Regions from separate parts of the Microbacterium sp. TPU 3598 genome, predicted to be linked through region 1. Evidence: riboswitches for the same ligand, from Rfam matches in the RefSeq annotation. Region 1 holds a riboswitch; the other holds the start of a gene.
The links. A riboswitch is a leader RNA that binds a small molecule or an ion and turns the genes downstream of it on or off. The one in region 1 is predicted to bind thiamine pyrophosphate.
Positions count from the first base shown of each region.

Region 2: linked by a shared signal. The riboswitch ahead of thiM (hydroxyethylthiazole kinase) and the one ahead of MST3598_RS15925 (ECF transporter S component) in region 1 are both predicted to bind thiamine pyrophosphate.

Region 1 is NZ_AP017975.1:3,331,651-3,336,064, forward strand. It holds gene MST3598_RS15920 (ABC transporter ATP-binding protein) at 1-1,223, opposite strand, end outside; gene MST3598_RS15925 (ECF transporter S component) at 1,220-1,876, opposite strand; TPP riboswitch at 1,869-1,978, opposite strand; gene MST3598_RS15930 (D-alanyl-D-alanine carboxypeptidase family protein) at 2,061-3,692, shown strand; gene MST3598_RS15935 (ABC transporter ATP-binding protein) at 3,807-4,414, opposite strand, start outside.
Region 2 is NZ_AP017975.1:1,323,383-1,327,796, forward strand. It holds gene pheT (phenylalanine--tRNA ligase subunit beta) at 1-853, shown strand, start outside; gene MST3598_RS06235 (DUF402 domain-containing protein) at 939-1,667, shown strand; gene MST3598_RS06240 (NAD-dependent epimerase/dehydratase family protein) at 1,728-2,690, shown strand; TPP riboswitch at 2,697-2,791, shown strand; gene thiM (hydroxyethylthiazole kinase) at 2,782-3,630, shown strand; gene MST3598_RS06250 (bifunctional hydroxymethylpyrimidine kinase/phosphomethylpyrimidine kinase) at 3,627-4,414, shown strand, end outside.

The DNA.
Region 1 (4,414 bases):
GTGAACGGGTTGGCGAGCGCGAGAGATGCGAGTCCGAGGCGCTCGAGCAGCTCCTCGACGACGCCGTCCGTCTTCCCACGGTCCCACCCGAGGGCGCGCGGGCCGACGGCGAGCTCGTCGCGCAGCGTCTGCGTGAGGAACTGATGCTCCGGCTCCTGGAAGACCATGCCGATACGGGTGAGCAGCTCCCGCGAGGACCAGCGGATCGGGCGGGGGCCCTTGCGCCCCGCCAGCTCGGGTGCCGAACGCACTTCGCCGGCCTGCTCCGGGATCAGACCGGCGAGGGTGAGTGCGAGCGTCGACTTGCCCGCGCCGTTCGGCCCGGTGATCACGGTCGCGTTCGCACGCGGCACGCGCAGGTCGAGCCCCGACTGCACGACGACGCCCGCCTCTCTCGCGATCGAGAGCGCGGAGGCCGTGAGGGCATCGGAGGCGGGAACCTGTTCGAGCATCGGAAGGTCGATGCCGCGGTCGGGCACCCACACCCCCGCATCGGCGAGCACGTCGCCGTGGGCCGCGAACACCTGCGCGGGCGCACCGTCGGCGAGGAGTCCTCCGTCGGCCGCCAGCACGATCACGCGCGTCATCAGATCGACCCAGATCGGGGTGCGGTGCTCGACGACCACGAGCGTCGCGCCGGTCGTCTCGACGGCGCGCTCGACACTCGCCCGCACCTCCCGCACCCCGTCCGGGTCGAGGTTCGCGGTGGGCTCGTCGAGCAGCAGCAGACCCGGTCGCATCGCGAGCACACCGGCCAGCACCAGCCGCTGCTTCTGCCCGCCGGAGAGCGCCTTCGTGGGGCGTCGCAGCGGAACATCGAGGCCGACGGCGTCGAGCGCCTCGGCGACGCGCCCCGGGATCTCGGACGCCGCGACGCCCAGGTTCTCGCAGCCGAACGCGACGTCGTCGCCGACCTTCGACAGCACGATGCCGGCGTCCGGGTCCTGCAGGACGAGTCCGACCTGACCGTGCCGTGACTCGGGGGCCGCACCGTCGATGCGCAACGAACCCGTCCGTTCCCCCTCGTCGTCATCGCCGAGGACCCCGGCGAGACCGGCGAGCAGCGTCGACTTCCCTGCACCCGAGGCGCCGAGCAGGAGCACCCGCTCCCCCGGTTCGATCGTGAAGGAGACGTCCGCGACGGCGGGACGCTTTCGACCGGCGTACCGCCAGCCCCAGCCCGCAGCCTGCACGCGGGCCGGGGGGGCGAGGGTCACGCTCAGACCTCGCGCACGTGCTCTCGCCCGACGGCGAAGCGGTTGAGGGCGCCGGTGACGGCGAGGGCACGCACGAGCAGCCAACCGACCACGCCGGCCAGGATCGCCCCGGAGACGACCACGCTGATCAGATAGATCGTGTTGAACTCGACCGACTTCAGGATGTTCGGCGAGCTGCCGTAGAACAGCTCGAACACCCAGGCGGCCACGGCGGCTCCGACGCCGGCGAGCGCAGCGACTGCGATCCCGAAACGACGGTAGAAGAACAGGGCGAAGATGATCTCTGCACCGAGGCCCTGCACGATGCCCGACAACACGGTCGAGACACCCCACACGTTGCCGATCAGCATCGACACGATCGCGGCGACCAGTTCGACCACGAGCGCGGCCCCCGGCTTGCGGATCACGAGACCGCCGACGACACCGCCGAGCAGCCAGATGCCCACGGCGATGCCACCGAGGCCCGGTGTCAGGGCGTCGGCCGCGCCGAACCAGGCGTATCCGATGGTGTTCCATCCCCAGAACACGAGACCGATCGCGACGCCGAGGACAGCGGCGACGACGATGTCGACGACGCGCCAGCGCCAGATCGATGGGCGGTGCAGCCCGTTCGCATCGGCGGATGCCTGCTGTGCGGATGTGGACGTAGGCGTACTCATCTGAACTCCTCCCTGCGCTGGCATGACCCAGATCAGGTTCGACGGTCGAAGCGCGATTCGCTCCCTCTCAGCCCGGCTCGCCGGACTCCCGTGGTTGTGCTGAAGATCCTACCCGCTGGCGACACCCGCGTGGCGACAGGGCTGTGCGCCGCGGAACCCGCCCGGGATTGGGTACCGTGAACGAGTGACCGCAACAGATCCCGCCGACGAGGCGACGGGCGTCGTCCGTGACGACGGCCCCGCGACCACCGCCCCCTCCGGCTCCGTCGATGCCGCGTCTGGCGGTTCGGTGCTCACGGCCGAGCAGACGTCGACGCGCGCGCTCGCACCGGAATCGGTGGTCGCCCCGGAACCGGCCACGCACGCTCTGACGAAACCGCCATTCGTTCCGCGTGAGACTGCCGCAGGAGACGCCGACGATCCCCTCGCCGCGCTCGACGCGACCACCCCCCAGTGGGCGGACGAGACCACCACCGCCACCGCTCTGACCTGGGTGGACCCCGCGACGGTGGCCGACCACACCGCCACCGCGACTCTCGACGAGACGTCGGAAGCCGAGCGGACGAACGGCCTGCTCCGCGGGGCACGCCTGCGCCCGGCCATCGCCCGTCCCGGCATCCTCGTTCCGCTGGCCACGCTCGTGGGCCTCGTCGCCGCGTATGCCGGCACCACGCTGCTCTGGCCGCTGCACGAGGTACCTCCGACAGTGCAGTCCGTCGAGTTCGCGACGACGCCCGCTGCCGCAGCCACCGTCACCTGGCCCACCGAGGGCGCGGGCGCCGTCGGCATCTCCGGCATGACCACTGCGGCCTCGATCCCCGATGCGGTGAGCATCGCGAGCATCACCAAGGTCGTGAGCAGCCTGATGGTGCTCGACCGTATGCCGCTGGCGGTGGGCGAACAGGGGCCCGAGTTCTCGTTCACCCGGGCCGACAGCGTGAAGTACTGGGACTACCGGCGCAGCGACCAGTCCGCACTGGATGTGCCGATCGGCGGGGTGCTGACCGAATATCAACTCCTGCAGGGCACGCTGATGGGATCGGCGAACAACTACATCGACCGGCTCGCGAGCGAGATCTGGGGGTCCGATCGCGAATTCGCCCGGGCCGCCGAGGTGTGGCTGCGCGAACGAGGCCTCACCGGCATCACCGTGGTGACGCCGTCCGGCTTCGACGAGCGCAATGTGGCCACCCCCGAGGCGCTGGTCGCCCTCGGCGAGCGTGCCATGCAGAACCCGGTGTTCGCCGAGATCGTCGGCACCAAGTCGGTGGACCTCCCGGGCGCCGGCACCGTCGTCAACACGAACGGGATGCTCGACGATCCCGGTGTCGTCGGCGTCAAGACCGGCACGCTCGTCGGCTGGAACCTGCTCACCGCGAAGGACGTCGTCATCGGCGACACGACCGTGCACCTCTTCGCCGCGGCGCTGAACCAGGCCGGCAACGATGAGCGACTCGCTCTCACCCGCTCCCTGTTCGCGGAGGCGGAAGCGGCGCTGGAGGCGCAGCCGCCCGCCGTCGCGAAGGACACCGTGGTCGGTCAGGTCACGACCCCCTGGGGGGAGGAGGTCGACGTCATCACCGAGACCGATGCCGATGTGGTGCTGTGGAACGGGGCGACCGCCACCGCGGCGACGGCCTTCGATCTCGGCGAAGACCGTGAACAGGACGACGCCGTGGGCACGCTGACGACGACCGGTCCGCTCAACACCGTCACCACGCCTCTGGTGCTGGCCGAGGATGTGGAGGGGCCGAGCCCGTGGTGGCGTCTGACCCACCCGCTCGAGCTGCTCGGAATCAGGGCCGACCGCTCCTGACACCTCGTCACGCGCGCCGTGCCGGCGCCCGCGACGACGCATCCCTACGACGACGCCCCACCCCGCGTGAGCGGAGTGGGGCGTCGTCGTAGGGATGCCGCAGGGCGGGAACGCTCAGGAACGGTGGCTCGAACCGTCGGCCCCGTCTTCCAGCAGTGCCTGGGCTGCCGCCGTCTCGGCAGCGGGCAGCTGAGCACCGATCGAGGCTCCGGCAACGGCGGCCGCAGCCTCCTCTCCTGCACCTTCGGCATCGCTCGCATCGCCCGAGACGACGACGGGCGTCGTGCCGGTGAGGGCGTCTTCGGCGTCGATGTCGGTCGCCGCCTGCTCGAACTGCGACTGGTACAGACGCCAGTAGGCGCCCCGCGCGGCGATGAGCTCGTCGTGCGTCCCCTTCTCCACGATGTCACCGTGCTCCATCACCAGGATGAGGTCTGCGTCGCGGATGGTCGACAGTCGGTGCGCGATCACGAACGACGTGCGTCCTTCACGAAGCGCGGCCATCGCGTGCTGCAGCAGCAGTTCGGTGCGGGTGTCGACGGCCGACGTGGCCTCATCGAGGATGAGGATCGACGGCTGAGCGACGAATGCCCGCGCGATGGTGATGAGCTGACGCTCGCCTGCCGACACGTTCGCGGCATCCTCGTCGAGCACCGTGTCGTAGCCCTCGGGGAGGGCGTGCACGAAGCGATCGACATAGGTCGCCTTGGCGGCGGCGAGAA
Region 2 (4,414 bases), 1.8 Mb from region 1:
TCCACTCGACGGGCAGGCGCCGTATCTGCGTCGTTCGCTCATTCCCGGTCTGCTGCAGACCGCGCACCGCAACATCTCGCGCGGACTCACCGACCTGGCGATCTTCGAGACCGGCGTGGTCTTCCTGCCCGAGCCGGGCGTGGAGTACGGCACGGACGAGGTGCCGCCGCTGGGCGAGCGCCCGTCCGATGAGACGCTCGCCGCCCTGAACGCGTCGATCCCGCCGCAGCACCGGTTCATCTCCGCGCTGCTCACCGGCCTTGTCTCCCCGCGTCAGCCCGGTCGTCCCGCCGAAGCCGCAGGTCTCGTCGAGGCACTGGACGCGGTCCGCGTCATCGCGGCGGCGGCGGGCGTCGACATCGACGTGGTCCAGGCCGAGCGTGCGGCCCTGCACCCCGGACGCACCGGATCGCTCCGGGTCGCCGGGGAAGAGGTCGGCTACGTCGGTGAGCTGCATCCCGCTGTGGCGGAGGGCGCCGACCTTCCGGGGCGCGCGACCGTGTTCGAGCTCGACCTCGACCGCATCCTGTCGCTCGCCGGTGGTCGGGTCGTCGCGGCCTCGCTGTCGACGTTCCCTGCTGCGACGCAGGACGTCTCGCTCACGCTGCCGGCAGACGTTCCGGCCGCGGATGTGCAGGCGGCTCTCGCCGAGGGTGCCGGTGCGCTGCTGGAATCGGTGCGTCTCGTCGACGAATATCGCGGGGAGGGCGTGCCGGACGGCTCGAAGAGCCTGACGTTCGCCCTGCGCTTCCGTGCCGACGATCGCACGCTCACGGCGGCCGAGGCCACCGAGGCCAAGCTCGCCGGTGTCGAGGTCGCCGCACAGCGCTTCGGAGCCGCACTGCGCGACTGAGCACGGGAGCGCGACGCACCGCGTCGTGGGACGTACCGTGTCGTCGGTCAGACGATTCCGGTCGGCGCCGGAGTACCGTGGCGGGATGAGAATCCTCCCCCAGGGCACTCCGGCCGCCGTCCTGGATGACGCGCGGCCGCTCGGAGAAGGACCGTTCCTCGAGTCGGGCATGCAGATCGACTGGCACTATCGGAAGCCGGGATGGCAGCCGGGGGAGCCCTCCAGGATCGCTCCGATGCGGGTGGTGCGCGACGACGAACGGGGGCTCGTCGCATGGCTCGCGCCCGGAACGCTGCAGGAGGCTCCGGGAGCTCTCGGCGGACAGCGAGTGCGTGAAGTACCGCTCGCGCGACGCTGGCTCGAGCCGCGGACGCGCATCGTCGAGCCCTGGCGCGGGAACGGCGTGCTGTGCATCGCCCCCGCCGGGCTGCCATGGTCGGTCTGGTTGTTCTGGAGCGACACCACAGGCCCGGACTGGTCCTTCGCCGGCTGGTACGTGAACCTCGAGAACGCCCATCTGCGCACCGATCACGACACCTACTCGTCCGACCACATCCTCGACGTCGAGATCGATCCGGAGGGCGGCATCCACCTCAAAGACGAGGACGAGCTCGTCGCCGCGATCCAGCAGGGGCGTCTCAGCCCCGAGCAGGCGGCGCAGATCGAGCGGTACGCGGACGCGGCCATCGCCTCGTTCGAGTCCGGTGGCTGGCCGTTCGACGCCGCGTGGACACGTTGGCAGCCCGATCCCGCGTGGAGCGTCCCGGTGCTCGCGGGCCTGGATCGTCTGCGCACGCCCACCGATCTGCTCTGAACCGATCTGCTGTGGGCGGAAGAGGTTCCGCAGAGATCCGCCACCTGATGACATGGAATCATGACGGATGTTCTGATCCTCGGCGGTACGGGCTGGCTCTCCGGGCGCATCGCCCGGAGGTGGGTCGACGAAGGCGCCGCGGTCACGTGTCTCGGCCGCGGTTCTCGTCCGGCCCCCGAGGGTGCCGTGCTCGTGCGCGGCGATCGTGAGGATGCCGACGTCTATGCCGATCTCTCGCGGCGGGACTGGGATCACGTCGTGGACGTCTCGTCCCAGGCGGTGCAGGTCGAGACCGCGGTCGATGCGCTCGGCGATCGGGCGGGGCGCTGGACCTACGTATCGTCCGTCTCGGTGTACTCCGATGACGAGACGGTCGGAGCAGATGAGTCGACGCCGCGACATCCGGCTGCGAGCCCGGGTGATGAGTACGACTACGGTGCGCAGAAGGCAGCAGCCGAAGATGCTGTCCTGCGCCTGGGGGAGCGCGGCTTCATCGTGCGCCCTGGGCTCATCGTGGGCGACGGCGACCCCAGCGACCGGTTCGGGTACTGGGCCGCGGCGTTCGCGCGAGCAGGCTCGGAAGCCGTGCTGCTGCCGCCTCTCGAGGGAGGGAGCACGCAGGTCATCGATGTCGACGATCTCGCGGCGTACATCGTCACGGCGACACGCAGCGGCGCGGTCAACGGCGTAGGCGATGAGCACCCCCTCGCCGATGTGCTGGGTGCGGTGCGCCTCGCGGTCGGTCACACCGGCTCCGTGTTCGTCGCGGACGAGGGATGGCTCCGTGCGCACGACGTCGAGTACTGGGCGGGGCCGCGGTCCCTGCCGCTGTGGCTGCCGACCGACATGAGTGGCTTCATGACCCGCTCGAATCGCGCATTCCACGCGAGCGGCGGGCGGCTTCGTCCGCTCACGGACACGATCGAGCGCGTCGTCGCCGACGAACGGTCACGAGGCGTCGACCGGGAGCGCCATGCCGGCCTCACACGGGCAGAGGAGAGGGCTCTGCTGAGCGATCGCTAGACTGCGAGCAGTGACACGGGGTGCCGCGATCCGCGGCTGAGAACAGACCCGTCGAACCTGATCTAGTTCGTACTAGCGAAGGGATGTCGCGATGAGCGATCTTCTGCGTCCTGAATCCACCCACGACCTCGCCGGTTCCGCCGCGACCCTCCTGGAGGTGCTGCGCGAGGCTCCGCCGTTGACGCACTGCATCACCAATGCGGTCGTGACGGGATTCACCGCCAACGTGCTGCTGGCACTGGGGGCCGCCCCCGCAATGGTCGACATCGTCGACGAGGCGGGGATGTTCGCCGGGGTCGCTTCCGGGGTGCTGATCAACCTGGGGACTCCCGCGCCCGAGCAGCGGGCGGCGAGTCTGGAGGCGGTCGCCGGAGCCGCGGCGAACGGTACGCCTTGGGTTCTCGACCCGGTAGCGATCGGTGCGCTTCCGGTGCGCACCGCCCTCGCCCACCGGCTCGCGCAGCACCGACCGACCGCTATCCGCGGCAACGCCTCCGAGATCCTCGCCCTCGCCGGGCTCAGCACGGGCGGACGTGGGGTGGATGCCACCGACACCACGGACTCCGCAGCCGATGCCGCCGCAACGCTCGCGCGGACCACGGGCGCGGTGGTCGCAGTGTCGGGGCCGATCGATCTCATCACCGACGGGGTGCGGATGCTGCGCCTCGCCAACGGCCACGAGCTGCTGACCCGCGTGACGGGAGGAGGATGCGCGCTCGGCGCGGTGATGGCGGCCTTCCTCGGTGCGGCCGAGGCGACGGATCACGATGCGCTGACCGCTGTGGCTTCCGCGAGCCTCGTCTACACGATCGCCGCCGAGCGGGCAGCGGCGACATCCGCGGGGCCGGGCAGCTTCGCCGTCGCCCTGCTGGATGCGCTCGCCGCGGTGGGCCCCGACGACATCAGAGCCGATGCACGCGTCGAAGGCGGCGTCCGGTGAACGCCGATCTCTCGCTCTACCTCGTCACGGACGCGGCGCTCTGCGGGGACAGGGGCGTCGTCGAGACGGTGCGCCGAGCGGTCGACGGTGGGGTGCGAATCGTCCAATTGCGCGATAAGGACGCGACCGACGCCGAGACGGTCGATCAGCTGATCGCGTTGTCGCGGGTGATCGACGGGCGGGCGCTGCTCGTCGTGAACGACCGGCTGGACGCCGTGGTCGCTGCCCGGGAACGGGGCGCTCGGGTCGACGGCGTGCATCTGGGACAGGGCGATGCCTCGGTGCTGCGTGCGCGTGAGGCGCTCGGACCCGACGCGCTGGTCGGCCTCACCGCGAACACTCGTGCGCATCTCGACGCGGTCGATGCTCTGCCCGCCGGCACCGTCGACTATCTGGGTGTCGGTGTGATCCGCCCGACCGCCACCAAACCCGATCACCCCGCTCCTCTCGGCGTCGACGGCTTCCGTGATCTCGTGGCGGCCAGCTCGCTGCCGTGCGTGGCGATCGGCGGCGTCGGCATCGATGACACGGAATCCCTCCGCGACGCCGGTGCGGCCGGGCTCGCCGTCGTCTCGGTGCTGTGCGCCGCCGACGATCCCGAGGCCACGGCAGCGGAGTTCCGCCGGCGCTGGCTCGCCGGCGCCGTGCCGCGGGTGCTCAGCATCGCCGGCAGCGATCCGTCCGGGGGCGCGGGCATCCAGGCCGACCTCAAGTCCATCGCCGCGAACGGCGGATACGGGATGGCGGTCCTCACTGCGCTGACGGCGCAGAACACGCAGGGAGT